Linked DNA regions of Verrucomicrobium spinosum DSM 4136 = JCM 18804. The protein of the gene in region 1 binds, or shares a complex with, the protein of each later gene. Links are inferred from orthologs where the notes say so. Each region holds a gene or a part of one and is shown in the gene's direction. Other genes may lie near its edges. The genes, in order: uvrA and mfd.

The links.
Region 2: the proteins of uvrA (region 1) and mfd are in contact, whole or in part, in a crystal structure (PDB 4DFC), measured with the Escherichia coli proteins. The link is inferred for Verrucomicrobium spinosum DSM 4136 = JCM 18804 from one-to-one orthologs.

What each region holds. Positions count from the first base shown.
Region 1 is NZ_ABIZ01000001.1:3,903,297-3,917,601, reverse strand. Bases 5,478-8,982 are described here. They hold uvrA (excinuclease ABC subunit UvrA), read left to right. Parts: upstream 5,478-5,818; coding sequence 5,819-8,782; downstream 8,783-8,982. Other genes in these bases: VSP_RS15740 (protein kinase domain-containing protein), read left to right, coding at 8,842-8,982; VSP_RS15750 (RNA polymerase sigma factor), read right to left, coding at 5,478-5,694. Outside these bases: VSP_RS15775 (FG-GAP repeat protein), read right to left, coding at 1-300; VSP_RS15770 (MFS transporter), read right to left, coding at 536-1,780; VSP_RS15765 (golvesin C-terminal-like domain-containing protein), read left to right, coding at 1,861-2,517; VSP_RS15760 (Gfo/Idh/MocA family protein), read left to right, coding at 2,606-3,781; VSP_RS35705 (exopolysaccharide biosynthesis protein), read right to left, coding at 4,163-4,906; more of VSP_RS15750, read right to left, coding at 5,023-5,477; more of VSP_RS15740, read left to right, coding at 8,983-11,331; VSP_RS15735 (alpha/beta hydrolase), read right to left, coding at 11,348-12,154; VSP_RS35700 (SDR family oxidoreductase), read right to left, coding at 12,306-13,031; araD (L-arabinonate dehydratase), read left to right, coding at 13,143-14,305. UniProt on the Escherichia coli protein: The UvrABC repair system catalyzes the recognition and processing of DNA lesions. UvrA is an ATPase and a DNA-binding protein. A damage recognition complex composed of 2 UvrA and 2 UvrB subunits scans DNA for abnormalities.
Region 2 is NZ_ABIZ01000001.1:1,789,315-1,803,980, forward strand. What follows is about bases 1,229-5,094. They hold mfd (transcription-repair coupling factor), read left to right. Parts: upstream 1,229-1,540; coding sequence 1,541-4,894; downstream 4,895-5,094. Other genes in these bases: VSP_RS34245 (sigma-54-dependent transcriptional regulator), read left to right, coding at 1,229-1,418; VSP_RS06930 (peptidylprolyl isomerase), read left to right, coding at 4,897-5,094. Also shown: more of VSP_RS34245, read left to right, coding at 1-1,228; more of VSP_RS06930, read left to right, coding at 5,095-5,931; VSP_RS06935 (sugar phosphate isomerase/epimerase family protein), read left to right, coding at 6,439-7,512; VSP_RS06940 (hypothetical protein), read left to right, coding at 7,537-8,454; VSP_RS06945 (CPBP family intramembrane glutamic endopeptidase), read left to right, coding at 8,553-9,518; VSP_RS39000 (response regulator), read right to left, coding at 9,830-10,246; VSP_RS06960 (hypothetical protein), read right to left, coding at 11,003-13,834; VSP_RS06965 (DUF2239 family protein), read right to left, coding at 14,171-14,666. UniProt on the Escherichia coli protein: Couples transcription and DNA repair by recognizing RNA polymerase (RNAP) stalled at DNA lesions. Mediates ATP-dependent release of RNAP and its truncated transcript from the DNA, and recruitment of nucleotide excision repair machinery to the damaged site.

The sequences.
Region 1 (14,305 bases):
CCTAAGCATCACGCCAGCTACGCTTCCGCTGGTCATGGCCCCTCCAGAAGGGTCTGGGGCGGTCCATTCGATCAGACCGGAGGGGCTGCTTGGAATGGATGCGAACAGCAGACTCTCTGAAGCGGGCGTGGCTGCACCGAAGCCGGTCGCATTGGTGGTCAAGATCCGAGATCCCGGCGTCGTCACGGCATCAATCGATCCAGTCGGCAGTGTCGAACCAATCCCAAGGGGCGCTGGATTCCAGTAATAGGCACTATCTTGCGCATAGTTCAGGGAATGAACACCGATAATGACTAACATGGGCAGCAAGAAGCGTCTTACCGCCAGTCCACGAAGGCAGGCTCGCATAGAAACAAAAAATGGGGGATTCCTTTAAAAGTGCCAAAACAATCCCCTAGTGACAAGTTTTTTCCGTCAAAACCTGCATGGCATAAATCGTGAGATTCACATCGCAATAAAGAGTCGCATTCATCACCCACTGGTGTTTCTGCAACAATCCTTGCAGAGCGATCGTCAGGCCGATGGCAATCCCGATTCAAACTTCCTCGCCATGGCCTTCACCCCCCGCCCCCCTCTTCCTCCCTTGATATGCCAACGCAAAAAACACAAACACACCCAGGGTCACCAAGGTCATGCCGATCCAGAAGGTGGACCAGGCGGTGCTGGTGATGGCACCGTCTGGTGAAGTGGACTGGCAATACCTCCGCCACCAGCCGGTGCCGAGGTAGCCGAAGAGATTGCCAAAGCCTCCCATCATGAGGGTGAGCAGGGCCTGGGCGCGGGCGCGCATTTTACAAGGGATGCGCTGCTCCAGATAGATCTGCGCGGTAACAAAGAACAAAGTGAAGCAGAACCCGTGGAGAAAGATTCCGAGGAGTAGCGCCGGGACGTTATCCAAGGCAAACAAAGCATAGCGCAGCACGCCAAAGGCGATGCCAGCGAGGAAGATCCACTTAAGCCGAATCCGCGTGATAATGGAGGACAGCGCCAGCATGGCGATGATCTCCGTGACCTGACCAAGGCTCATGGCGGCGGTCACCTGTTGAATGCCATGGTCGGCCAGATGCAGCACGGTAAAGGGATAGAAGGCGGCGAGCGCCATGTTCAGCAGACCCGCGCTGACAAACACCACAATGTGGTCCGGATGACGCAACAAGGGCAACGCATCCAGCCCCAGAATCTCTTTCACCGTGCGGCGGGGCTTGGGCAGATGGAGACGCTCCTTGTACGGGAGGGCGAAGGTCATGCCCACCGTGATGGCCCAGACGACACAGGCGGCGTAACCGGAGATGACGGACGTGTCCGCGTGCAAGACCCAGCTCACCATGAGACAGGCCCCCATCCAGCCCAGCGTGGCCCAGATCCGCACGGGACCGAACTGCTCCTTGGGCTTGCTCAATCGCGACATCACCAGGCTGGTGGTGAGCCCAAACGTGGGCACCGACCACAGGGCGTGGATCTGCGCGAGAGCCAATACCGAGCCAGGAGCCCAGCCATGCTGAATGCCGAAGAACAGCAGCCCGAGAAAGAAGATGGTACCCAGGCCGAGCAGACGCAGCACCCGCTCCGGGGCCATCCGCTGGTCCGCCAACGCCCCCACCGCCAAGGGTGACAGCAGCGCGGCAGAGGCGTTGCAGGCAAAGGTGTAGGGCACCAAGCTCTCCAGTCCGTGGGCCTTGAGCACACTGGGAAAGTTCACACTCCAGAGCCCCAAGGCGGCCGCGTTGAGTGCATAGAGGGCACACAAGCGCTTTGTTCCTGGAGCACCTTTTCCGAACATTCCCCTCCTTCATCGCTTTGCCCGGGCTTGCCTGCAATGCAAATTCTGCAAGCCGCCATCAACATTGGCGTATCGTTGGAGTGCCCCGCCCGAGACCTTCATCTCATCCCGCCACCCTGCGGCGCTGGCCCCTCACCCTCAGGGCGGGATCCCCGTTCCTGCTCCTGCTGGGCCTGAGCCATGCCGACCCGCCACCTCCCACCTTGAAACCCCACCCCAAGGCCGTGGCAAACATCCATGCTCCGGGCGAGGTGGATCGACCAGAGCTGGTGCCATTCATCGTGTCTGATCCCTCCAAACTCCCGGGCATCGTGGTGGATGAGACCGCCGCCGAACTGGTGGGCGACTGGCAGTACTCCACCCATACCCCACCCTTCATCGGCCTGGGCTACCTCCACGACATGAAGGCGGGCAAAGGCACCAAGTCCGTCACCTTCACCCCGGATCTGCCCAAGGCGGGTCGGTATGAGGTGCGAGTCGCCCATTGTTACAACGTCCGCCGTGCGACCAACACCCCGGTGACCATCCACCATGCCGGGGGTGACACCCTCGTTCGGATCAATCAGCAGGAAGAGCCAGCCCATGACCGGCTCTTTCGCAGTCTGGGCGTCTTTGAATTCACCGCAGGGAAGTCCGGCTTCGTACGGATCAGCACCGAGGGCACCGATCCCACCAAGGTGGTGGTGGCAGATGCCGTCCAGTTTCTTCCCGTCCCAGAGACCCCGCCCCGGCCATAAGCGCTTGGAGCTTGCCCGGAGTCCCTGAATCCGATTGAATCCCCGCCTCCCGACTGTCCCTCACTTTTTTCCTCGCTCCCTTCCACCCATGCCCCTTCCTCTGCATCACCTCCGCGCTGGCATCATTGGCACCGGTTTCATCGCCCCCGTCCATATCGAGGCCCTGAAACGCCTGGGCGTCCAGATCACCGCGATCAGCGGCTCCACCAAGGGCACCCGGGCTCTGGCGGATCAATGGGGTGTCCCCGAGGTGTACGGTGACTACGACTACCAGAGCCTGATCCACTCCCCCAATGTGGACGTCGTGCACATCACCTCTCCCAACCGCGTGCATGTGGAGCAGTCGCTGGCAGCTCTCGCCGCGGGCAAGCATGTGGTGTGTGAGAAACCCCTCGGCATGACCACGGAGGAGACCGCCAAAGTGGTGGCCGCCGCAGCCGCCAGCGATCGCGTCTTTGCCGTGAACTATCTCTGCCGCTTCTACCCGGCCATCCTCCAGATGCGCGCCATGGTGCAGCGCGGTGAGCTCGGCCGCATTATCCACGTGCAGGGGCATTTCTTTCAGGACTGGCTGCTCAAGGAGACGGACTACAACTGGCGTGTGCTCTCCAGCGAGGGCGGCAAACTGCGGGCCGTGGGCGACATCGGCACGCACTGGATCGACGCCGTTTCCTTTATCCTCGGGGCCCGGGCGGAGTCCGTCTTTGCCACACTGGAAACCTTTCACAAAACGCGCTACCGGCCCACCGGCGAGGTGCAGACCTTCACCTCCCAGGTCGATCCCGCCAATATGGTCCCGTATGAAGTGGATACCGAGGACTTCGGCAGCGTGCTGCTGAAGTTCGGCGACGCTGATCATGGTCATGTGTCCGGCACGCATGCGAACTGCGCCATCTCCCAGGTGGCCGCGGGCTGGAAGTGCAGCCTCTACATGGGCATCTACGGCACCAAAGGCAGCGTGCAGTGGGAGTTCCAGCAGCCCAACGAAATCCAGGCCGGGTATCGCGACCAACCCAATCAGGTTCTCACCCGTAACACCGCCGGATTCGACAAAGATGTGGCGAACTTCACCGACAACCCTGGCGGCCATGCCGAGGGCTTCCCGGATGGGCACAAAATGCACTACCGCGCCGTGTACGAGCACATTGCCAGTGGCAAGACCACTCCGGTGCTCTACGCCACCGCCGATGACGGCCACCATGAGGTGAAGCTCTGCGAGGCCATCCTGCAGAGCAGTGAGAAGCAGACATGGGTGGGGGTGTAACTGGTCGAAAAAGGTCGCTCCTCGGCTTGGCAGCTGGCGTTTGCAGCTGTTGATAGAAGATTCACGCCAACGGCGTGAGACAAAATGCCCCGGGGTCAGACCGCGAAGCCGTCGCCACCCCGGGGTAGCGATGCAAACTCAATAGAACTCCAAGGGAGTTCAACAAACGATCCACATCACCTGGAGGCAGTGTGTCAGGGTGGACCATTACCCCAGGGATGTCATCCTCACGCCCACTGCCTCTGACGGATCGACACCACCGGCTGAAGAAGGCCACTTGGAAGGACCAAGTGCCACAAGCTCGCGAAAACGGTGTCGAGCCACCGTACTCCAAGACGCTGGCGCGTTTCGAGACGCACCAGTCGATCTGCCACTCCGGTTCTAGGGGGCAACCCCCTGCTCCAGAATCTCTTCCAAGGCAGGCGTGAGAGGTTCCTCGGGATCGTAGATGCCGCTGAACCAGGATTCCAGCCAGCTGATCACCACGCCGCCGCCCAGGAAGATCGCACCAAAGAAGGCCAGGTTGATCAGAAACATGGCGAGACCACCGACGGCGAATTTGCCATCCCTTTCCAGCAAGGCTCCGGAGAGAAGGATCACAGGGACGGCTGGCAGCACATTGCTAAAGGGAATGGGCAGCGGCAGCAGGAGCAGACACCCACACGCGAAGATGATGGCACCGTACAAGTGCTGGAACACCGGTGGATCCACCAGCACCGACCACCGCACACGGAGCATCTTCTCCAGGCCACGCACCGCCTTCTGACTGGCCCCGAGGATGCGACCCGCCATCTTCGGGGAGAGCTCCACATTCAACACCCGGTCTGGCAGCCACGGTTCTTTCCTCAGCGCCAGACGCAGGCCAATGATGGCAATGACCGCGCCAAAGGGCGTAGAGAGCCCTAGCAGAGGTATGGGCATGCAGAAAGGCAGTGCCAGCAGGATCAGCAGCATCAGATAGGTGCCGCCATGCAGCACCTCAATGATGTCCCGCAGGCGGATGGACCGCTCCCCCATCGACAACAAGACCGCCCCGATCTGCTCCGACAGTGCCGGATGCTTCTTGGGTTGGGCGTCAGCAGACTCAGAGGCCGCCGGGATGCTTGGCAGGGGGGACGTGGGCATCACTTCTGAGGTGCCACACGCACGGACAGGTTGCCAACAGAATTATTCCCCCCAGCAGCCACCGCGTGTCACGATCCAGTCACGTCACCCGACAGAGAGCTGGTGAAATTTGCCGTTCAGGACTCGTCCAGAAAGGCTGACAGCTTCTCCTTGAGTTCGTTTCTTGCGCGGAAGAGCAGGCTCTTCACGGCCGAGAGAGACATGCCGAGGATCTCGCAGATCTCTTCATAGGGCATGTCCGCATCTTTGCGCAGGCTCACTGCCAGGCGTTGCTTTTCCGGCAGGCTTTGGATGGCACGGTCGATTGCGGTCTCCATTTCCCCCTGGGCGACCACATTGTCAGGATTCTGCCTGGGTGAGGTGGCATGCTCCCGATGGTGTTCCTCCTGATCCTCCTCCATGGAGACCTCCTTCTTCCGCCCACGACGCCGCATCTCATTGAAGACGAGATTCCGCGCAATCGTAAAGAGCCAGGTGGTGAATTTCGCACTGGGCTCGTAGCGGGCGGCGGAGCGCCACACTCGCACAAAGACCTGCTGCGCGATGTCGTGCGCATCGTCCATGTTGTTCAGCATCCGGGCCACGGTGCCGATCACGGCACGCTGATGCATCTCCACCAGTTGTTCAAAAGCCCGCATGTCTCCTTCCTTCACCCTGAGCATCAGTCGCACACTCTCCTCGTCCGCGGAGGCATCCACGGCAGGTTGGGGTGTTGCGGGTGTCGGAGTCCATTCCGGCATGTTCCAAGCTAGTAAGGCTGGGACGGTTCGCAAGGTCAGGGTGGACATGGACATCGTAAACACACGGTGTTTGAGAAGGTTGCGCCGATATTTCAGAACTTTTTGACCTCCCGCCCGGCACTGTGCCTTGATGCCGCCCCCCTTCCGGTGGATGTTGACAATCCCCTGCCCCATGAATTCCCGCCCTGTAGCAGAAAACATCATCCGCGTGCGGGGTGCCCGGCAGCACAACCTGCGCAATGTGGATGTGGACATCCCCCGAGGCCAGCTTGTGGTGCTCACCGGAGTCAGCGGTTCCGGCAAGTCCTCCCTGGCGTTCGATACACTCTACGCCGAGGGCCAGCGCCGCTATGTGCAGAGCCTCTCCGCCTATGCACGGCAGTTCCTGGACCAGCTCGACAAGCCGGATGTGGACTTCATTGACGGCCTGTCACCTGCCGTGGCCATCGAGCAGCGCACCGTGGCGCACAATCCCCGCTCCACGATCGCGACCGTCACTGAAATCTACGACTACCTGCGCGTCCTCTACGCAGCCGCCGGGCAGCCGCACGATCCCACCACGGGCGTGCGCCTGCGGAAAATGACCTCCGCCGAGATCGCCGAGGAGATCCTGACCCTGCCTGAAGGAACCCGGGCCATCGTCCTGGCACCCGCCGTCGATCACGAGAAAGGCGACTTCCGCGGCCTCTTTGAGAAACTACAGCGCCAGGGATTCGTCCGTGTGCGGCTGGATGGCGAGATCCTGGAGCTGGATGAGAAACTCCGCACACCCCGGGCCGAGCCCCATTCCATCGAGATCGTGGTGGATCGGCTCGTCATCCGGGAAGGCGTACGCACCCGCCTCATGGAGGCGCTCGAAACAGCGCTCAAATGGAACCCGCGAGAGGTGCGCTTTCTCACCGGTCCAGGCGAGGCCGGGGAGGTCCGCACCTTCACCACCGCCTATGCCAACCCCGAGACGGGGCTGGTGCTGGAAGACTTCACCCCCAAGCACTTCTCGTTCAACACCCACCTGGGAGCCTGTCCCGCCTGTGAAGGTGTGGGAGCCCTCATGGCGGCGGACCCGCATCTGCTCGTGCCAGACGAGTCCAAAACCCTGGCGGAAGGGGCGGTGAAGACATGGTGGACGCGGCAACCGCGTCTGAAAGCCCTGCATGACCGCGCCGTGGAGGGCCTGGCCGGACACTTCGGCGCCGATATGAACACGCCGTTTAAAAAACTACCGGCTGCCTTCAAGGAAGCCCTCTTCCAGGGTACGGGCAAAACAGCCGTACCCACTGGCTGGAAGCTCGATGGGAACAAACGCAGTCTGGCCAAACCTTTTGAAGGCCTGGTACCGCAGGTGGAGCGCATGTACGCAGAGACCAGGACGGACAAGCTGCGGTCCATGCTGGCTCGTTTCATGAACCCGCTGCCGTGCAAGACCTGTCAAGGCCGCCGCCTGCGCCCGGAGGTGCTGGCCGTACTGCTGGGTACCGCAGCCACGACACCGCGGCCCCAGCTCAACATTCATGACATCACCCGCTTGGCCATCCGCGATGCGATCCCCTGGGTGAGAGAACTGGTGCTGACCGATCTACAGCGCACCTACTGCGAGGAACTTCAAAAGGAGATCCTCAAGCGTCTGGACTTCCTGGATCAAGTGGGCCTCGGCTATCTTTCACTGGATCGGGAGAGCGGCAGCCTCTCCGGCGGCGAGGCCCAGCGCATCCGCCTGGCCACTCAGATAGGGGCCGGTCTCGCGGGCGTCCTCTATGTGTTGGATGAGCCCAGCATCGGCCTCCACCCGGCCGACAACGAGCGCCTCATCGGCACGCTCAAGCGTCTGCGGGATCTGGGCAACTCCGTGCTCGTTGTCGAGCATGATGAGGACACCATGCGGGCCGCGGACTGGATCATCGAGCTGGGTCCCGGTGCCGGGCCGCTGGGAGGCCGTATCATCGCAGAGGGCACCCCCGCCCAGGTCATGCGGAATGAGCACTCCACCACAGGAGCCTATCTGGACCACCGCATCTCCATTCCGGTGCCCCGCACCCGCATCCCCTGGCGCGGATCGCAGAAACAACTCCTCGTGGATGAATCCGCCTCCCATCGGGACGAGCCAGACTGCATCACCATCCACGGTGCCCGGGAGCACAATCTGCGGAACGTCACCGTCTCCTTCCCCCTCGGCAGTTTCGTTTGCGTGACCGGCCCCTCCGGCAGCGGGAAGTCCTCCCTGGTAGATGCCATTCTGCGGCGCGCCCTCATGCGGCACTTCTACAACGCCAAGGACGAGCCCGGTGAGCATGACCATCTCTCCGGGCTGCATGGCGTGGACAAGGTGGTGGTCATCGACCAGTCTCCCATCGGCCGCAGTCCGCGCTCCAACCCCGCCACCTATGCCGGGGCCTTCACGCCCATCCGGGATCTCTTTGCCCAGCTCCCCTCCGCCCGGGTTCGCGGGTATGACTCCAGCCGCTTCAGCTTCAACGTCGCCGGGGGCCGTTGTGAGAAGTGTGGCGGAGATGGTGTGCTCACGATTGACATGCACTTCCTCAGCGACGTGCAGGTCACGTGCGATCAGTGTCAGGGCCGCCGTTACAATGCAGAGACCCTGGAGATCACCTACAAAGGGCGCAGCATCTCCGAGGTGCTGGAGATGACCGTGGCCGAGGCCTGCCGCTTCTTTGACCGTCAGCCCAACATCTTCCCCAAGCTGCATGCGCTGGAACAGGTCGGTCTGGGCTATGTGAAGCTCGGCCAGAGCGGGGCCACCCTCTCTGGCGGCGAAGCCCAGCGCGTGAAACTCGCCGCAGAACTGGCGAAAAAAGCCACCGGGCGCACCCTCTACCTGCTGGATGAGCCCACCACTGGACTCCACTTTGCGGATATTCAGACGCTGCTGGGAGTGCTCACAAAACTCCGCGACGCGGGCAACACCCTCATCGTCATCGAGCACAATCTGGACGTCATCAAGTGTGCCGACTGGGTCATCGACCTCGGCCCCGGTGGGGGCAGTGAGGGCGGCATGATCGTGGCTGAAGGCACCCCGGAAAAGCTGGCCGCCAACAAGGCCAGCCCCACCGGGAGATTTCTTCGTCAGGTGCTAACACCCGCCCCCACCAGCAAGTCCAGCAAATCCTCCACGGTGTAACCGCCATAGCCACAAAGGCTGAGTAGAAGACACACGCGCCTTCACCCACTGCCATCGCTATGAACGTCACCCGAACCCAGTCGCAGCAGCATCTCAATCCAGGCCATGCCCCCCAGCAGGACCAGCCGGGCGGCATCAAGATCAGCCCTAATGGCACGGCCCGCGCCTCCCAGCAGACCGTAGTGGACAGCATCAACACCCGCCTGGGCGGGGACCGAGTCTCCACCGAAAATCTGCTGAGCCGCGTGGGCATCAAGACCGCGATCGGCCGGGCCTCCCGCTATGCGAATCTCAAGGACGGGGTACTGCGCCTGGCCCTCCGGATCAACAACCATCTCGCCCCAGATCCTGCGATCGGCAGCAATCACAAGGCCGCCATCCGACTGGGGGAACAATACCACCAGCTCAAGTCCCAGGGCGCTCCAGACACGGAGCTTCTTCCAGTATTGAACCAGCTAAAGGTCAAGTTGGAGATCATTCAACAGCATCGCGGGGGCGAAGGTCATGGCGATGCCGGCCCCGTCGCGGAGATGATCCGGTTCGTGGAAAGTGAGATCCAGACCCTGCCCTGCAGGCACCTCGAAGAGGCTGACCGGCTTGCCGTGATGTTGCAAGAACAGGAGCATGAAGGTGCCCCCGTTGAGCACAGGGTGGAAACCCTCCGCTCCCTGAAGCTGCACCTGGAGGGCGCCAATCCTCAGGGCACCAACAACGAGCTCAACCTCCGCCTAGCCGAGGCCCACCGGCAACTCGTGCCGTTGGAGAACTACCAACCTCTGGACAAGCAACTCCAGGATGCGGGTGGCCGCCTTCGACCCACGCATGTGGAAAGGGGCGATGAGTTTGCCACGGCCAAGCAGGAGATCTTCTTTGCAAAACTCGGTGAGGATCCTGACCGCATGAACGCCCAGGGCGGAATCAACCAGGAGATCCAGAGCTTCTCTCGCGACCGGCTCAAGCACGTCACCACACACGAGCGCACCGGTTTTGACTCCGCCGCAGAGGCCTTCCGCCAGCAATCACATCAAGTGACACCGCACACTGATGTGGTGCTTGGCCAGGACGCGCCTCCCCTATTGGAAGAATCCAGCTTCAAGCATGTTTCACGGGAGACCCTTCAGTCGGACACCTTCCAGAGCCTGGGACGACTCCTTCAGGAAGCCGTCGCCAATCGCGACGATGACGCACTTGAACATCTCTCCAAGACGCTGGGTGAACTCATGGCCCGGGACCTTCGTCAGCTGACGGAGGATCAGCAACTCGGCTTCATCACCTCCAAAGGACCCACCTTCAAACAAGACCTGCACCGCGCGCTCGCCACCACCCTTGGCGACGGGCGGGATGCTCTGGGAGCCTCATTTGACACGGCCCCATATCGGGTGCAGCTCTTCATCAACAAGGCCTACACAGCCGCGGTGAGCCAGCTCTCCAATCACATGGTGGATCCGGAGACTTGCGTGCTCAACGGCCGCATTTATCATCGCGTTGACTACTTGAACCACGGGGACCTCGGCATCGTGGACCTCTACGAAGCCCGCTGGACGGAAGTCGAGGACGGGAAGGAGGTGGAGAAGACAGAACGCATCGTGCTGAAGTACCCCACCATCGCGAACATGCCGATGCTGGATGAGGAGACCGCCCAGCCCTTCTTTGAGATCTCCGCCCGGGAGGCGCGCAGCCACCAGCTCGCCCATGGTGCGGGCCATCCCAACATTGTGGGGTACAAAGGAGCCTTTCTCTCCCCCAACGGGCTTGTCTTCCTGGCCATGGAACTGGCCCCCGGGGGAGACGTCGCCAAGGTCGGCACCCGCATCACGGAGGCCGAGGACCGCGGCCACATCACCCCAGAGTCCGCCAACCTCGCCCGGTTGACCCTGCTGCGCGACATGCTGCAAGGCATGCAACACGTTCAGGAGACCCGAGGCATGCTGCACCTCGACATCAAGCCGGAAAACTTCCTGGTGGGTGAGGACGGTCGCGCCAAGGTGGCCGACTTCGGATTCTCCCTCCAGGGCACCTCGCAGCGATTCCAGGGGAAGCCCATCGATAACACCCTGCACCTGGCACCGGAGGTCCTAGCGTCGTCCCGTGCCATTGAGTCCGGAGCACCCTTGCCCGGCGAGGAGGAAGGCTTCGTGGTCACCGGAAAGTCTGACACCTGGGCTCTGGGCATCACCGCTTTCCAGCTCTTCCATGGCAATCAGCACCTCTTTGCGACCTTGAGCAAGGAGGACCCCAACTATCAGCAGCAGGTGTACAATGAAGTTTTGCAGTTCGGCACCGATTCTGACCATACCGCCCGCCCCCTGGGCACCGATGGCTCGGGCAATCTTCTCGGTCTGGGTGTCGGCACGTTGGACCGGCTCATCAACCAGATGCTCCATCCCGATCCCCAGCTGCGCCCCTCCATCACCGATCTCCTTCAGCACCCTCTGTTTAAGGAACCCGGGATCGGCAGCCCTGAGGTGCGGAATCTGATCCAAGTGCTCAACCGACCGGAGAGCTCACCAGAAGAGATTCGAACCGCCTCACTTGAGGTCGGGATCTAGGTGCAACTGGAACTTTTCACCTGACCAAACCGCCAAAAAAACGCAGCGTCTCCGCCAGATGGGTGCTCCAGTACCGCCAGGTGTGTCCACCGGGATACTCCTGGTAGTGGTGCGGGATGCCCTCGTCCCGCAGGGTCTCATGAAGTTTCCGGTTGTGCGAGATCAAAGGGTCGTCCGTGCCACAGTCAAAGCGCAACGCGGGCAGGTGAGCCCGGTTCATCCGGATCGCTTCCGCCACACAAGTCACCTCACCCGGCTTCAGCTTGACCTCGTGCAATGGCTCTTCCACAAACTCCTGCGTCTGCCGATAGTCGGTGATGCTGCTGTGTGCACTTATTCCACGAAACCTTTTGGAATTCAGGGCCCCCAGCCGCATCGCTCCGTAGCCACCCATGGAGAGTCCCGCGATGAACTGAGGCGCCCCCTCCACCTGAGGTGCCAACAGGGCGGCCACCGCTGGCACCTCATCGACGATCCAGGAGGCATAGTCCGCCTCCTGGTGCGCCAGATAGCCTGAGCCATCGCCCCAGAGTCCATCTGAGGGCATGGCGAGCATCATGGGTGGCACCTCATCCCGGCTCACCAGCCTCTGGAGCACCCGGTGGGCCCCGCCCTTCAGCGCCCAGGCCCAATGACTGCCATACACGCCATGCAGCAGAATCACGAGAGGGAGGCTCTTGGGCATGTACCCCTGTGGGGTAAAGAGGGCCACATCCGCACGTCGTTTTAGAGCGTTGCTTTTCACAGTGGCAAAGCGCAGCCCCGGGCCGGTGAAAGCCGGGTCTGAGAACTCCACGGTGCGAAATGGGGAGGGTGCGGTCATGCGATTCTGCCGCCTCCCTAGCAGAGCTTCCGCTCTCAATTAGGAATATTCGCCCGGCTGCGGCTCAATGAGCAGAATCTACAGGCGAAAGGGTTAGATATTACCTCGCACCTTTAATGTTGCATGCTGCATGCAGTTAAAAATCTCGAACCTAGGGCTGAACTGAAAAGTCCGAATCCGCCATCGCCCGCAGCACGAGTTCCCGCGGCACGCACCAGTCATCCATTTCCAGCATCTTGAGGGTAGCCTCCGCCACCTGAGCGGGGCTCAGGAACTTCTCCACGGGGGCCTTGCGATCTGAGGCCCCGTCCCAAAATGCGGTATCCACACCGCCGGGCAGCAGAGCCGTTACCCGAATGCCGTGAGCACCGGCCTCCTCCTGCATACCTTGGGTGAAGCCACGTACGCCCCACTTTGCGGCGCAGTACACGGTCTCAGAGGGGATGCCGCGCAAGCTGGCAGTCGAGATGATATTCACGATGTGCCCCCGCCGCGCCGGAATCATCCGCCGCAGAGCCTCCTGGGAGCCCAGGATCGTGCCCTTCAGGTTCACATCCAGCATGAGGTCGATTTCGGCCTCAGTGTAGTCAGTGATCCACCGATGCCGGGCCAGGCCAGCATTGTTGATCCACACATCCACGGCACCGTACGCCAACTGTGCCCTTCTCCCGGCCTCCGCCACAGACTCCGCCTGCCTCACATCACACACCACGGGAAGCACCGCTGCCCCCAGATTGGCAGCGGCCAACTCCAGTGCGGCGGCATCCATATCCGCCATCACCACCTTGGCCCCTTTTTCCACCAGCGCCTTGCACAGAGCCAGACCGATGCCTCGCGCCGCTCCGGTGACCACACATGACTTTGACTCCAGTACCATGCGGCCCTGTTTACATGCAGCGGAAGGATCGTGGCAAGCTTGAAGCGTCAGTCAGCGTTTGGTTTTTCCGGTCGTTTGACTCGCCCGCCGTTCCCGCCATCCTCCATCCCCATGCCCACCCGTCGTACTCCTGATCAGCTCCGCTCCTACCGTTGGTTTGGCCCCAATGATCTCCGCTCCTTTGGCCACCGCTCCCGGGCCAGACAGCTCGGATTGGGACCGGAAGACTGGCAGGGCAAGCCGGTGATCGCCATCCTCAATACCTGGTCGGAGATCAATCCCTGCCATTTGCACTTCAAGGTGCTGGCAGAAAACGTCAAAAAGGGGGTCCTCCAGGCTGGCGGCATGCCGATCGAGATTCCCGTGCTCTCGCTCAGCGAGAACTTCATGAAGCCCACCACCATGCTCTATCGCAACCTCCTGGCGATGGAAGCAGAGGAGGTGCTGCGCTGCCATCCGGTGGACGGGGCCGTGCTCCTGGGTGCCTGTGACAAGACGACCCCCGCCCTCATCATGGGAGCGCTCAGTGCTGACATGCCCTTTATTTTCGTGCCGGGTGGCCCCATGCTGCGCGGCCAATGGCGCGATCAGACTCTGGGCAGCGGCACCGATGCCTGGAAGTACTGGGCCGAGCTGCGTGCGGGCAACATTACCCAGGACGACTGGTGTGAGATCGAAGACGGCATCGCCCGTTCCCACGGTCACTGCATGACCATGGGCACCGCCGCCACCATGACGGCCATCACCGAGACCCTTGGACTCTCCCTGCCAGGAGCCTCCAGCATCCCCGCCAGCGACGCCCGCCACTGGCGCATGGCCGCCGCCTCCGGGCGCCAGATCGTGGAGAACGCCTGGAACGACCTCAACCCCGCCAAGTTCCTGACCAAGGAAGCCTTCCACAACGCCATCGTGGCGGATATGGCCGTGGGAGGGAGCACCAATGCCATCGTGCATCTCATCGCCATGGCCGGTCGCGCCGGCATCAAGCTGCCGCTGAGTGAATTCGATGCCGTCTCCCGCATCACCCCGCGTCTGGCCGACCTGCGGCCGGCCGGCCGCTTCCTCATGGAGGATTTCTACTTTGCTGGGGGCCTGCCCGCCCTGTTAAACCAGCTCACCGACATCCTGAATCCAGGGTGCCTCACAGTAAATGGCAAGACGCTGGGGGAAAACGTGGCCGATGCCGTGATCCACAATACAGAGGTGATCAGGCCACGTGATCAGGCCCTGTCACCCGAGGGCGGAACCGCTGTGCTTACCGGGAATCTCTGCCC
Region 2 (14,666 bases), 2.1 Mb from region 1 along the record:
TTCTTGCTTGGGCTGTATCACACCTCAAGTCCCCCAATGTGACGATCGAGAGTTTCGAGCGTGGGGAAGAGGCGCTCGCAGCCTATATGAAGCAGCGGGCGGATCTGGTGTTGAGCGAAGCCCGCCTGCCGCAGATGAGCGGCATTGAGTTGCTCAAGCGCCTGCGCCAGCAGGATCCCAATGCCATGGTGCTGCTCTTCAGCGGGCTGGCAGGGACGAGCGCCGTCATTGAATCCATGCGCCTCGGTGCGTATGATTTTTTGCGTAAGGAACAGATGCCTTACGACCTGCGCTCCATTGTGGAGAGCGCCCTGCGTGCGGTGGAGGCCAGAAAGGTCACGCTCGCCAGCGCCCAGCCGGTTTCCTCGGAGAGCATTCAGGAAACGATCATTGGGCGCAGCGGGCCCATGCAGGAGGTTTTCAAGCTCATCGGTCGCGTGTCCCGCTCGGATGCCGCGGTGATGATCACCGGCGAGAGCGGCTGCGGCAAGGAGCTGGTGGCGCGGGCCGTGCACAAGTTCAGTCCACGCACGCAAAAGGAGTTTGTGGCGATCAACGTCACCGCCATTCCTGACAACCTGCTGGAGAGCGAGCTTTTTGGTCACGAGAAGGGTTCCTTCACCGGAGCCGTCGCCCAGCGCATGGGACGCTTTGAGCAATGTGACGGCGGCACCCTTTTCCTGGATGAGATCGGTGACATGCCTCTGACCGTGCAGAGCAAGCTGCTGCGCGTGCTTCAGGAGGGCGAATTCAGCCGCGTGGGCGGCAACTCCACCCTGAAGACGGACGTCCGGGTGCTGGCTGCCACCAACAAAGATCTGGAAAAGGAAGTCACGGAAGGCAGCTTCCGTGAGGACCTCTTCTACCGCCTCAATGTGGTGCGCATCCACATTCCGCCGCTTCGTGAGCGCCGTGAAGACGTTCGGATTCTCGCAGAGTTCTTCCTTCAGAAGATGGCCGCGCGCAAGCGCACCCCGCAGATGCGGTTCAGTGAAGATGCCCTGGCATTGCTTGAGGCCTATGACTGGCCGGGCAACGTTCGTGAGCTGGAAAATACGCTTCAACGCGCCTGTGCCCTCTGCAACACAGACGTGCTCCTGCCCAGTGACATCCCGCTGGGGAGCAATACCCAGCGGATCGCGACACCCATCCACACGCTGATGCGCATGCAGGACGCCCTGCAGTCCCTGCTGCACGGTGCCCAGGCCCTGCCGGACTTTGAGCTGATCCCCTGGCTGGACCGCGAACTGAAGAAGATGGCGTTGCGCAACTGCCATCAGGATTTGGATGAGGCCGCCAAGCTGCTCGGCATCCCAGCGATCACGCTGGCCAAGTCCGACGTGAAGCTGGGGGACGAAAAGAAGCCGGATCTCAAGCCCGCTGACCCCAAAGCGGCCAAAGCCCGCAAGGCTTCCTAGCCGGGTGAAAGGAGTCTGGTCGGGCACGCCGGACGGTTGCAGTCGTTGCGCCTCAGGTTTATCGATTTAGCAGCAGAATCTGCGCGGCTTTCCCCGCCAGCAGGTTCTGCTCCATTGTGTTCATGGCCAAGGAAAAAGAGCTGCATGTGGACGAGCACCACCTGGCGGAAAGCCTGGTGAAGGTGGCCCATGGGGCCAAACCTTTCGGGACCGTTTGGAAGGCGCTGAAGAGTGGCGGGATCATTCTGGACCATGTGGCCAAAGAAGCCTGGCCCTTCGCCACGGCGCTCGCGGCCCAGGCTCTGCCCAAGCGGCGGTTGTGGGTGGTCTGCCCAGATGCCCGCGTGCAGGAGCAAGTTCAGGGGGAGTTGAGGGTCTGGGGTTTGCCAGCGTTGTTCTTCCCCAGGCTTTCCCAGATGGGAGATGCCGCAGGGTTGCCAGACCCCGATGCGCTGGCGGAGCGAATCACGGCCCTGACGCGCTTTTCCGAGTCCATGGCTGGAAAGGGGCATGGCAAGGGCAAAGCCCGGCCTGGCGACAGTGGGGAGGCCACGGGTGGCGACGAAGGTCAACCACGGGTGCTGGTGATATGCGCGGACAGTCTGGATGAGGAGGTGCCGGCGCTGCACGAGCTGGAGGCGGGCAAGATGTCCCTCCAGACCGGCATGAAGCTGGATGTGGAGGCCCTCCTGCAGGATCTGGGGAGCGCGGGGTACGAGAGGGTGCCAGTGGTGACTGAGCGTGGCCAGGTAGCCCGGCGCGGCGGCATTGTGGATGTCTTCTCCTGGCAGGCGGAGGAGCCGCTGCGGATGGAGTTTTTTGACGATGAGCTTGAGTCGCTCAGAAGTTTCGACATCCACACCCAGACCTCGGTGCAACGCTTTCAGCGCATGCAGTTGCTGTTGCACTCTGCGGACACGACTGGGGAGACGACCACGGTGCGGCAGTTCATTCAGGAGCAGGATGCGGTGATCGCCCTGGAGGTGGAGACGCTGTCACCCGCAACCGTTACCATCACCTCCGGGGCGCGTGCTGACCTGGCTGAGGAGGACTTTTCCACGGCCATCTTCGAGAATCCCCTGGGGGTCTTCCACGCGGGGGACTTCGTGGTGCAGGAGGCCCGTCGTGAGCAGTTCACCAGGCAGGTGGAGGACTGGCGCAAGCAGAAGTGGCGGGTGGTCATGTTCTTCCACAATCCCGGGGAGCGGGAGCGCTTTGAGGAGCTGGTGGGAGGGGAGTGGTTGCAGAAACACGACCTGGAGCTTGCCCTGGGCCTGCTGCACCGGGGGTTTGTCATCCCTGCCGCCAAGCTGGCTGTCTTGACCGGCGCAGAGGTCTTCGGTCGCTACCAGAACACGCGCCGTTTCCGCGGCTCCAAGCTGGATGAGGCCCAGGTGCTGAGGCAGGCGCGGGACCACCTGCGGGAGTTGCGGGAGGGGGATCTGGTAGTTCATCTGGACTACGGGATCGGGAAGTATGGCGGCATAGAAGTGCGTGAAGGCGCCCGCCGTGAGGAGGTGATGGTCATCCGGTACGCGGAGGATGCGAAGGTCTTCGTCCCCGTGTCCCAGGCTCATCTGGTTTCCCGTTATGTCGGGGTGGGGAGCAGGGCTCCCACGCTCAACAAGCTGGGAGACGCCCGCTGGGTGAAGACCCGGGCCCAGGCGGAGAAGAGCGTGGAAGAGTTTGCCGCCGGCATGCTCAGCATCGCGGCGCAGCGCCAGACGCTGAAGGGCCATGCCCACCCGCCCGATACCAAGTGGCAGGTGGAGTTCGAGCAATCCTTCCTCTACCGGGAGACGCCGGATCAGTTGAAATCCATCGCCGAGATCAAGCGCGACATGGAGCAGGAGAAGCCCATGGACCGCCTGCTCTGCGGGGATGTGGGCTTTGGCAAGACCGAGGTGGCGATCCGGGCGGCCTTCAAGGCGGTGATGGGGGGGAAGCAAGTGGCCGTGCTGGTGCCGACGACCGTGCTGGCCCAGCAGCACCTGGCCACCTTCAAGGAGCGCATGTCTGACTATCCCGTGACGGTGGAGATGCTCAGCCGCCTGACCCCGGCGAAACGGGAGAAGGAGATTCTCAAAGGAGTGAAGGACGGGACGGTGGACATCGTGGTGGGTACCCACCGCGTGATTTCCAAGGATGTGCAGTTCAAGCAGTTGGGGCTGGCGGTCATTGATGAGGAGCAGCGCTTCGGCGTGAAACACAAGGAGCGGTTCAAGCAGCTCTTCCGCTTGGTGGATGTGCTCACGCTCAGTGCGACCCCCATTCCCCGCACGCTGTACCTGGGTCTCGTGGGCATGCGGGACATGTCCACCCTGGACACCCCGCCGCCCAACCGGCACGCTGTGCAGACGAGCGTGTGCGGCTATGACGAGCGGATCATTCGTGATGCGATCAACAAGGAGATCGAGCGGGGCGGGCAGGTCTTCTTCCTCCACAACCGGGTGATGGACATGGAGAAGATGAAGGCCAAGCTGGAGGCCCTGTCGCCCAAGGCCCGGGTCGTCATCGGCCATGGCCAGATGGATGAGACCCTGCTGGAGGACGTGATGCGCCGCTTCATCGCCGGGGAGGCGGATGTGCTGCTCTGCACGACCATCATCGAGAGCGGGGTGGACATCCCCAACGCCAACACCATCATCATCGACCGCGCGGACCGGTTTGGCCTGGCGGACCTCTATCAGTTGCGCGGCCGGGTGGGACGCGGGGGCGAGCGGGCCCATGCCTACCTCATGCTGCCCCGCGACCTCATGACCGTGGGCGACGCGCGAAAACGGGTGACCGCCATCAAGCAGTACACCGCACTCGGCAGCGGGTTCAAAATCGCCATGCGGGATCTGGAAATTCGCGGAGCGGGCAATTTGCTCGGAACAGAGCAAAGTGGGCACATTTTTGCGATCGGCTTTGATCTATATTGCCAGATGTTGAAGTCCGCCACCGCCCGCCTCCAGGGCCGCCGCACCCCTCCGCCCATGGAGGTGAGCCTGCGTGTGGACTTCCTGTGCATGAGTGAGGCGCAGTGGCTCCAGGAGGCGGATGGCACTCCCCAAAAACGGGTGACCGCCGCCACGGCCCACCGGCCGCCTGATCGCCAGAAGCTGGTCACCGCCAACGAGTGGCGCATCCCCTGCTTCATTCCCCAGAGCTACATCGAGGACGCCCGCTCCCGCATCACCGCCTATCGCCTGCTGGGGGAGGTGTTGACCCGCAAGGAGCTGGATACCCTGGAGCGCAACTGGCGCGACCAGTACGGCCCGCCTCCTCCCGCTGTGGAGAACCTCCTCGTCTGCGCTGGCATCAAGCTTGCTGCTGCACATGCCAGCATTTCCGCAGTGGAGGTCAAAGAGGGCAAGCTCATGCTTACCCGAAATGGTCAATATGTCCTGCTGAGCGGCAAGTTTCCCCGTTTGACAGCGAATGACCCAACCCTACAATTGCGCGAGTCTTTCCACCTGCTGAGAAGTTTTTGATCATGAAGTACCGTCCCCTCTTATTGAGCCTGACCCTGGCGCTCACCCTGTCTGCCGTGAGCTCTGCCGTGGCCCAAAGCTCCAACGGCATCGCGGTGGTGGTGAACGGCAAGGTCGTCACCAAATCTGAAGTGAAGGAGGCGGTGGAAGCTCAGGAGCAGCTCATCCGCATGACCGTGCGTGACCCCAATGAGCAGACCGCCCGGCTTGCCCAGCTCCGTGAAGGCGCGCTCTACGCGCTGATCGAGCGCCAGCTGGTCCTCTCAGAGTTCGACAAACTCGGTGGCTCCATCAAGCCCCAGTACATCGATGACGACATCAACGGCATCGTGCGCGACAACTTCGAAGGCAACCGCGAGAAGTTCCTCATGGAGCTGGCCAAAACCGGCATGACGCTCAAGAAGTTCCGCGAACAGCGCCAGAAGATGATGGTCGTCTCCGTGTTGCGTGCCCGCCAGACCAAGGATCTGGCTCCCCCCACACCCGCGCAGGTGGAGGAGTTCTACCGCAAGAACGCCGACAAGTTCCGCGACAAGGACTACATCAAGTTCAGCACCATCACGATCCCCAAGTATCCGATCGGCAATGTCGGTGCCTCTCCTGAATCCCAGAAGAAACTCGCCGAAGAGATCCGCGGCAAAGTGACAAACGGTTCGGACTTTGCGAATCTGGCCAAGACCTACTCCCAGGACAGCCGTGCCGAGTCCGGCGGTGACTGGGGCCTGCAGGAGCGTGCCACGCTGAGCCGCGAGATCGCGGAGGTGGCCTTTGCCCTCAAAGTGGGCGGAGTCAGCCGCGTGGTGGAGATCGGCGGCAACTACATGATCATCTACTGCGAAGCCAAGCAGCCCGGCAACATGGAGCCGCTGGAAAAGGTCCGCCCGCAGATCGAAAAATTCATCCAGAGCGAACAGGGCCGCAACGCCGTCAACCGTTGGTTGTCCGGTCTGGCCAGCAAGGCCATCATCCAGCCAGACTCCGTGCGCAAAGGCTTCCTGGCCTGGTTGAGCAAGCAGTCCGATCTGGTGCAGCCCTAAGCTGACCCAAAAGGGCCCTGCCTCCCGCAAGTTTATTTTTCAGAGCCTCGTTCCGCTTGGGACGAGGCTCTTTTTTGTGGTGGAGTGAGCGAGCCGGAGCAATGACGAGAGCGCCGTATGAAACAACTCTTTGAAGTTCGCGGCGAGGTGGATGTCGCCGGGAGGGTGCACCCCTGCTATGCGGAGCGGATGGGTGTCCCGGAGTGGATGCCAGCGACGTCCATCAGCCGGCTCCCGTTGCTGTCACTCCTCCGGGGTGAATCCCTACTATGGCCCCCCCGGGGGTATCGCTGCGCTCAACCCCCGGCTCATAGCTGGGATGCCTCCGGCATCCAACTTCCCCACCGCGCTGTCCACACTTGTTCGGTTCTTGCCGCTGTAGGGAGCCTCACTACCTGCCACGAGCGCCCCCGGGTCTTTTGTCTTGAGTCTTTCAGTCTTCTGTCTCCCGCAGAGCGGGCGGAATTCAGTTGCCAAAGCGGGGCAGTTCCGGTGAGATGTGCGGCCATGAACCGCCGCTGCTTCCTTCAAACCTCCGCTGCTGCTGCCGCCACGCTGCCTGGCGTATCCACCTTCGCTCAAGGTGGGCCGCTCAAGGTCCGGATCGGCCTGGACCACTTTGCGGTGCGGTCAACCGGGTGGAAGGCTCCTCAGTTCATCGAGTATGCCGGATCTCAGAAGGTGGACACCCTGTTCCTCTCGGAACTCCTGCCGTTTGAGAGCTTCGAGGACGCGTATCTGAAAGGGCTGAAGGAGCAGGCAGACCGCGCAGGATTGGCCTTGTACGTGGGGACCTCAAGCGTCTGCCCCACCTCCGCACGATTCAAGGACACCTTTGGCACCGCGGAGGAGCATCTCGCCCTCTGCATTCGCGTGGCCAAAGCGTTGGGCTCTCCGGTGGCGCGCTGCTACCTGGGCAGCAATGACGACCGCAAGGGGGATGGCGGCATTCAGCGGCATATCGAATCGCTGCTGAAGGTGTTCCAGGCCTGCAAGAGCCGGGCTCATGAAGCGGGCATCCGCATCTCGATCGAAAACCATGCGGGAGACATGCAGTCCCACGAACTGAAGGCGCTGATCGAGGCCGCCGGGAAAGACTGGGTGGGGGCCAATATTGACCCCGGCAACGCCACCTGGGTGATGGAGGATCCGCTGCGGCACCTGGAGGTGCTCGGGCCCTATGTGAACTGCTCCAGCGTGCGCGATTCCATGATCTGGGAGAGCGAAAATGGCGCGACGGTGCAGTGGACGGCCATCGGTGAAGGCATCGTGGACTTCAAAGCGTACACCAAACGGTTTGCCGAGCTTTGCCCGGGCGTCCCGCTCAACATCGAGACCATCTCCGGCTTTGCCAAACCACTGCCCTTCAAGAAGCCAGAGTTCCTGAAAGAGCTGGGCTATGAGAAAATGCCGTCAGAAGATCTGGCGGCGTTTGAAGCCCTGGCCAGGAAAGGGAAGCCCATCCCCCCCTTCAAGGCCCCCAACAAGGAAGCAGACATCGCCTACCAGAAGGGCGAGTTCGAGCGCAGTGTGGCGGCTCTGCGCACCTATGGAGCCGGTGTGAACGGCGGTGCCCGCTAGCCGTCAAAGGCAACCCTACCCCGCATGAAGACCACCCGCCCCCACCTTTCCTGGAGTGCCGCTCTGGTGGCGGCTGTCGTATGTCTGGGATCGCTGAATCTCGCCGCTGCCCCCATCCCGGCCAAGGGGGGCGTGGTGGTCATTGGCAGTTCCGCCAGCAGCGGGGACGAGTTTGCCACGGCGCACGAGTTTGTGTCTGTGGAGACGTTTGGCATGACCAGCACCTTCACTTTTGCAGATGGTTCGTCTAAACAACTCCAGCCACCGGTGCTGCGCAAGATGGTGCCGTACCCGAGCTACGGTCAACTGACCCTGGTGAGTGAGGAGGACTGGCAGGGGCTGGAGAAAATCGCAGCGGACGCCCGGGAGACCGCCCGGCGGTATCCCAAAGCGGTGGCCCTGATGCAGCCGCTCATCGGCCAGATCGTTGCAGCCTTGGACAAGCACCGCCAGGGCAATGTGGTGGTGGCCGGTCGTTGGATGCCGCTGCAGGAGTTTCAGCGCCAGCATGCGAATGCCAGGGCGGACTATGTGCAGGTGCTGGAAATCGCGGGCAAGACCTACAAGAACGTGCGGATGTCTGCTGTGAAAGACCAGGAGATCAAGCTCATGCATGACGGAGGCTTCTCCACCGTGCCACTGGACGATCTGAAAAAACTCCCCGACGCCCCGCGCAGGGAACTGGCCCGGACGAATCCCCGCATGGCCCCCTTGTTGGGCTTCAAGGCGGAGGACCTGGGGGCATCCGCCGGATCCATCGCCGCCGCGGCCGTCAGTGATGCGAGCCGCCCCACCACTTTTTCCTTCTCCATCAGCGGCAAGAACGTCATCATCAACCGCATTGGCGGGCAGGAGACGTATGCGCTGGACAAGGTGCCCCAGGAGTTGCTGGAGGCCAATGTGGATCTGGCCCGGGCGGTGAAGGCGGCGGGCGCGCGGTGATGCGGTGCTTCAGCAGGGCGGTGTCGCCCCCCCCCACGCGGGACCACCGATCCCGGCCAGAGCCTTGCGCCGACCGCAACTCCGGGCTACCAGCACAGATGCCCTCTTCCTCGAAGCATCGTGACCTTCTCATCATCAGCGGCTTTGTGTTGCTGGTGCTGCTGCTGGGTGCCCTGCTCACGCCCGCGTTGTTTTTTCCCGCCCAGGCCGTCATCTCCGCCGACCCGCAGGGTGGGGTGGCCCAGCTCTTGGGGGAGAAGGAGTTCCCCAGCTATTTCAATCGAGCCGCACTGCTGGCGGCCCTGATCGGGCTGCCCTTCTTGCTCAAAGCGTTGCACATGCCGTTCCGCGAGATCGTGGGCAATGTGCCCTTTGCCCGCGGCATCAGGCAGTTTGGCACCACCTTCCTGGTCGCGCTCCTCTCCGTGGGCGTGCTGGCCTGGGTGTGTCTCACCTTCGGAGTCTCCCGGCTCAAGCCAGCGCCAGACTATCTGGACTTTGGCTCCGCCCTTGCCTCCGGGCTCACGGTCGGCATTCTGGAGGAGTTCCTCTTTCGCGGGGTCATCCTGGTCATTCTCTGCCGCTCCTTGGGGAGCCGTTCCGGCCTGTTCTGGACCACCGCCTTCTTTTCCATCCTGCACTTCCTCAAGCCTCCGCTGGATGGAGCGCTGCCCAATGATCAGGTCACCTGGTTCAGCGGCTTCTGGGTCATCACCCAGCTCTTCCGGGGCTTTGGCCTCTGGCAGAATGTCGTGGGCGAGTTCCTGGTGCTGGCCGCCGTCGGCTGGGCCCTGGGGCGCGCCCGGCTCGGCAGTGGCGGGCTCTGGTACAGCATCGGCCTTCACGCCGGCTGGGTCTTTGGCATGAAGTACTTCAGCAGCCTGGTCTTCACCACCCGGATCCTCCGCAACGGGGAACTCGACCCCTGGCTGGTGCGGAACACCTGCCGCGCCATCGTCAGCCCCGTAGTGGGCATCGTACCGCTCCTCATCATCTTCTCCACCGGCATGGTGGCCGTCTGGATCGCCTCGCGGAAGAAGGAGGAGAAGGTGCTTGGTGCTTAGTGCTTGGTTCGGCGGGGTCGTCTCCAGTGGCGGAACGGCAAGCCACTGGCGGCTCAGGTCTTGTGTCTTTCGTCTTCCCGTCTTGTGTCTCCGCCGCAGGCGGCAAAAGATCCGCAAAAACCCGTTGCCACATCCGCAGGTAGCCCCTTAAATCGCCGCTCTTATTCCCGTACGCCAGAGTGGCGGAATTGGTAGACGCGCCAGACTTAGGATCTGGTTTGGAAACAAGTGCAGGTTCGAGTCCTGTCTCTGGTACGGGGTTGAGGTTCGGTCTCTTGAGGGCAGTCGAGAAGTGGTCCCTTTTGTCAGCCTCAATGGTCCCCTGCCGGGGCCGCAGCATGACCCGCCCGATGGAAGATGGCGGCTTCCAGAATGGAGTCGAGTTGTTCAAGCCCAAAGGGCTTGGGCAGGTGGTGACATCCGTCGATGAGGGCGCTTTCGACATCGCGATCCGTGGCGGCCCCGCTCATGGCCACGCGATACGGTGGGGCAGGGGCGTGTGGGCCCACGAAGAGCAGGTCCCATCCGTCTCCGTCAGGGAGATGTTTGTCGCAGATCAGCAGGTCCCATTTACCTTCAGGGAAGGTCCTCCGGGCATGGTCCATGTCACAGGCCGAAACCACGGTGTGACCCTTGGCCCTCAAGTAAAACGACAAGAGCCTGAGGATGGCTTCTTGGTCCTCCACAATAAAAATGCGAAGGCTATCCTCGGGGGTGACAGGCTTCATGATACCCTATCGTAGGCCCCTGTTGGATCTGCACAACCCCTTCATTGCCACTCAATTGAGGGGAAGGAAAGTGCTTAGTGCTTGGTTCTTGGTTCTTGGTTCTTGGTTCTTGGTTCTTGGGGCGGCGCAGGCGCGGGCGATAGGGCTGTGTCCTGGATTCAGCCCAATGCCATCAGGGAAAAGCTGGTGAGGTCGATGATTCGCCTTTGGCGAACGAGCTGAGGGCTGAAAGCCCGGCATGATAGCAGCCTTGGGCAACGCCCAAGGTTGGCGTTGGTTTTAGAGGTTGAGGGCTGTAGGCCCGGGGTCATTCAGGGATGCTCGTCGTGGGCAGGATGGATGAGGCCGGGCCTTCAGCCCTCCGATTCTCTTTCAACCCCTAACCTGGGGCGCTGCCCCAGGCTGGTATGACACCGGACCGTTGGTCCTCAGTTTCATCATGCAACGGCGTTGATCGCTCTGCCCAACCTTTTTCCCTGATGGCATTGGGCTTCAGCCAGTGAGAAGCTTTTCTGAGCCGTCTCGCATACGGGACCTCTGCCATCAGGGAAGCAAGTCGTCGCTCGTCCTCGTAGCACCTCCTTGGGGTGCAAGTGGAGGGCTGAAAGCCCGAAACAACTCCAGACGCTTGGGCAGTCGCCCATGGCTGCAACGAGTCCGGACCTTCGGTCCTTTTGGAACCTGTGATCTCACCAACTGGAACCTCAATGAGCCAGCCATGCACCCCGCACCCCTCGCCGCACCAAGCACTAAGCACTAAGCCCCCACCCTCACCACGACCACGATTTCCTCCGTGAGCCGCACCACGACGGGGTGCCCTGGTGCGGGGAGGGTCCCTTCTTTCGTGAGGACCTTGAAGATGGGCCGTTGCACGGAGACAGCGGTGCGTTTGGTAGTTTCCTCTTCCTGCCAGGGGAACTCGTAGCGCACGTTTTGAAAGGTGTCGGTCACCACTTGGGGAGGGGACAGGTCGCGGGTGAGCGTCCACTTTTCCTCGTTCACTTCGAGGCGGGTGCCCACGATCCGGTTCTGCAGGTTGATCTGATCGTCGTACTCGGAGTCCGGTGGCATCACGGCTGGGGCGTTGATGAGGGCGGCTTGATCCTCCGTGTAGGGATGGGTGCGGCCGTTGGTGAAGTAGTAGTCGGTGCCGGAGGTGAGGGTCGCGGTGTAGTCCCGGGTGCCCAGTCGCAGCACGGTGGACACATCCAGCACGGCCCGGGTGCCGGCGGCGGCCTCCGCCAGCAGTCGCTCCGCCAGGGCCCTGCTGTCACCGGGGATGGTTTCCGATTTGGGCAGGGGCAGGATCACGGCCTGGACCAGGGAACTGCGGGCGGGTGCCGGGGGCTCGACGGGCTGCACGAGAGCGGGCTGATCCTCCTTGTTCACTCCTATGACCCACCAGCGCAGACGGGATCCCGTTGCACCCGGAGTGGTGGCATCCGGCGCTGTGGACACGGCGACCACCTGCGGCTGCCTGGGCGGGAGCTTTGCGCTCAGGTGGAGCAGATCGGTGGGGAAGGCTGGGCGCCTGATTCCGGAATTGGCGGCGTTGGTTCCTGAAACTGAGGGCTGCCAGATGCCCCAGTGTCGCCAGGCGGGCGTCCCGATGGCGATCAGCTCGGCATTCACCACCGCCAGACCTGACTGCGCATCCACGGTGATGTCCATCCGTTCCTTTGCCCCCGTCGCCATCTGCTCCAGGTGGCGCATGTTGAAGTAGATGCCTTTGGCATGCGGGGCGGTGTTCACATAGGGACCGCCGTAAAAGTTCACGGGTTGGGTCGCATTCCATCGTGAGGTGTTGTCTGCGATCTGGCGGCGCGTGTTCATTGCCACCACCGTGGCCTGACCCTGTTGGGTGGCGCCCAGGAGTTGGTTGGCCAGGCTGCCGGCCTGATCGGGGGCCAGGGCCAGGGCTTTCACCATCCAGTCCAGCGGCGTGTCGATCTGCCAGACGGTGGTGTGAAGAAGAGGCGGGGCTGCTGCGGGGCCATTGTCGGGACCAAAGGGATCGCGAATCACGGGTGTCCGCGGCGGTTCTGTCGCGGGCGATTGCGGTGCCTGAGGCGGTGGGGTGCCGTCCATCACCCGCGCAAACGTGGCCAGCATCCGCTTCCCCTGTTGGCTGGTGCTGAGGAGCACCGCTTTCCCAGGCGGGAATGCCGACAGAGTCTCCAGCGAGAAGCCCTCCTCCTCGCGGTAGGGGGCGTCGGCCAGCTCCAGGTTGCCTTCGTCCTGCTCCGTTCCTTCCATCGCGTGCTTCCACCGCCTCCACACCAGGGGAGCAGAGGGCTGGGAATGGCCCAACAGGGCGAGTTGCCAAGGGATGCCGCCACCGGGAGGGAGGACTATGCCGGAGGTTTGCAAGTTTAACTCGTAGCGGCGGCTGAACTCGTCGTCCTCCGCCTCACAGGGACGGAAAATGCGGTCATTGTGTGTGGGCTCGAACCCGGTGGAGTCATTCCATTTCACCACACTCCGGACAAAGAGATCGTTGTTGTCTGTGAGGCGGCTGGATTTGCCCAGAGTGGAGGACCCGCTCATCACTGATCGGAGCCGGACTTCGCCTCCGGGTTGTGCCTTGGCCAGCCACTGCCGCAGCCTCAGGCCGTCGTCCGCATCAGAACGGCGGGTCCGCAGCCAGCCCTGAGCGGCCTGTGCTGGCAGGTCCAAGGACCAGGCTTGCCAGGCTCCTGCCGCTGTTTCCAGCGGAGGGGCGTCTCCAGTCCGCTCTGCCACATCGGGTGACAGCGTCAGTTTGCCAAACAAGACCCACACGTGCGTTGGGCTCGTCTCGGTATCCGGCTCACCCGCAGTGGCGAGCGGTTCCATCTGGGCGGCCAGCAGAAAGGGCTCGCTCAAGGGGGCAAGCAGGTGGCCCTGAAACTCCCAAGTGGGAAAGAGGAGTTTGGGCGCGGGGAAATGGGGGTGCACCCAGGCTGGCGACGGCCGCTTCACGGGCCGGGCGGCGCAGGTGACGTTGAGTTTGATCTCAACGCCGCCTTGATCGGGCTCCAAGGTCATTTCGCCCGTGGCGATTGAGCCCACCGGGGATTGGTCCAGGTTGTCCAGCATCCTGTCCCAGATCTCCGGATTGAGCTGGGGGGCATTCTCCTGCATGATCCGCGACCAAAGTTGAGAAGACTCTCCTTGGCGGATGTAGTGCTGGGGACGCTGATAGCCGGACTTGAAGGCCTCCCGCGGCCCGGCCTCCGCCCGGAAGCTCTCCACTAGCACGAGCTTCCCCGCAGCCTTCGCCTGAAGGAGCCAGCGATGCCACGAGAGGCTGCCTGCCTCATGATCCTGCTCCAGCGCTTTGGCGAACTCCACCGCTGGCACCCGCAGCATCGCCATACTCAGGCGCATCTTCTTTTCATCCACCGGGTCTCCGGGCAGGAGAAATTCCAGCGGATCCGGCACGGGCGCTCCGGGGTAGGAACGAGACAGCAGGTGACCCTGCGCCTGAGCCTCCGTCACCCAGGGAGCATGCGGAACGGCCAGGCACGCCGCCAGGGCCACGGGGATGGTCCAGCTGGGCAGATGCGAGAGCAGAAAGCGGGCAGCGTGAGCCGGTTGAGGGGTCATGCTGGCGAAGCGTATGGATTTATTCGATGGCTGTCAAGGAGTGATGGAGTGATGGAGTGATGGAGTGATGGAGTGATGGAGTGATGGAGTGATGGAGTGATGGAGCGATGGAGCGATGGAGCGATGGAGCGATGGAGCGATGGATGGGGGGCGCGGTGATGCCATTGGTTAAAGGTAAGTACTTCGCCAGGTGAGAGGGGCGTGCTGGGAGGTTTGGCCGGTGAGCCGACTAAAGTCGGTACTCCAACCCGCTTCGTTGGAGCTCAAAGGCGGGGAGTGATCAACAAAGCTTGCGCTTTGCAGGTCCCCCGCGCCCGAAACTTCAAGCACCAAGCACTAATCCCCCCCCCTCCCCACCAACCGTTCCACATGCTCCCTCACGCCCTCCGGCCAGTCGGCCATGAGTTCCGTCATGCGGGAGATGTCGCCGGCATGGAAGGCGCGTGTCACTTCCTCGAACTGGGGCAGGTCGCCGGCCAGCGCATGGAGGAAGCGGTGCACGGCCTCGGCGGCCTGGCGTTTCCGGTCGCGGTCGGCGTGGGTCTTGCGGGCGTCTTCCACCAGTTTCCGCAGGGCCACGGAGGCTCCGCCGGACTGTTGATTGAGCCATTCCCAGTGGCGGGGCAGGAGGGTCACCTCGCGGGCCACGACCCCCATCTTGGGCCGGCCGGGGCCGCGTTTCTCAGCGGTGCTTTCCTCTCCCGCAACTTCGGAGGGAGTTTCGGGAGATACACTGGCCGGGAGGAGACGGTTGGCGGCATCGGCGGCACTGCCGCGAAAGTCCACCTCCACGATCTGGCTCGTGACATCGTCGAACACCAAAACGGGGCCG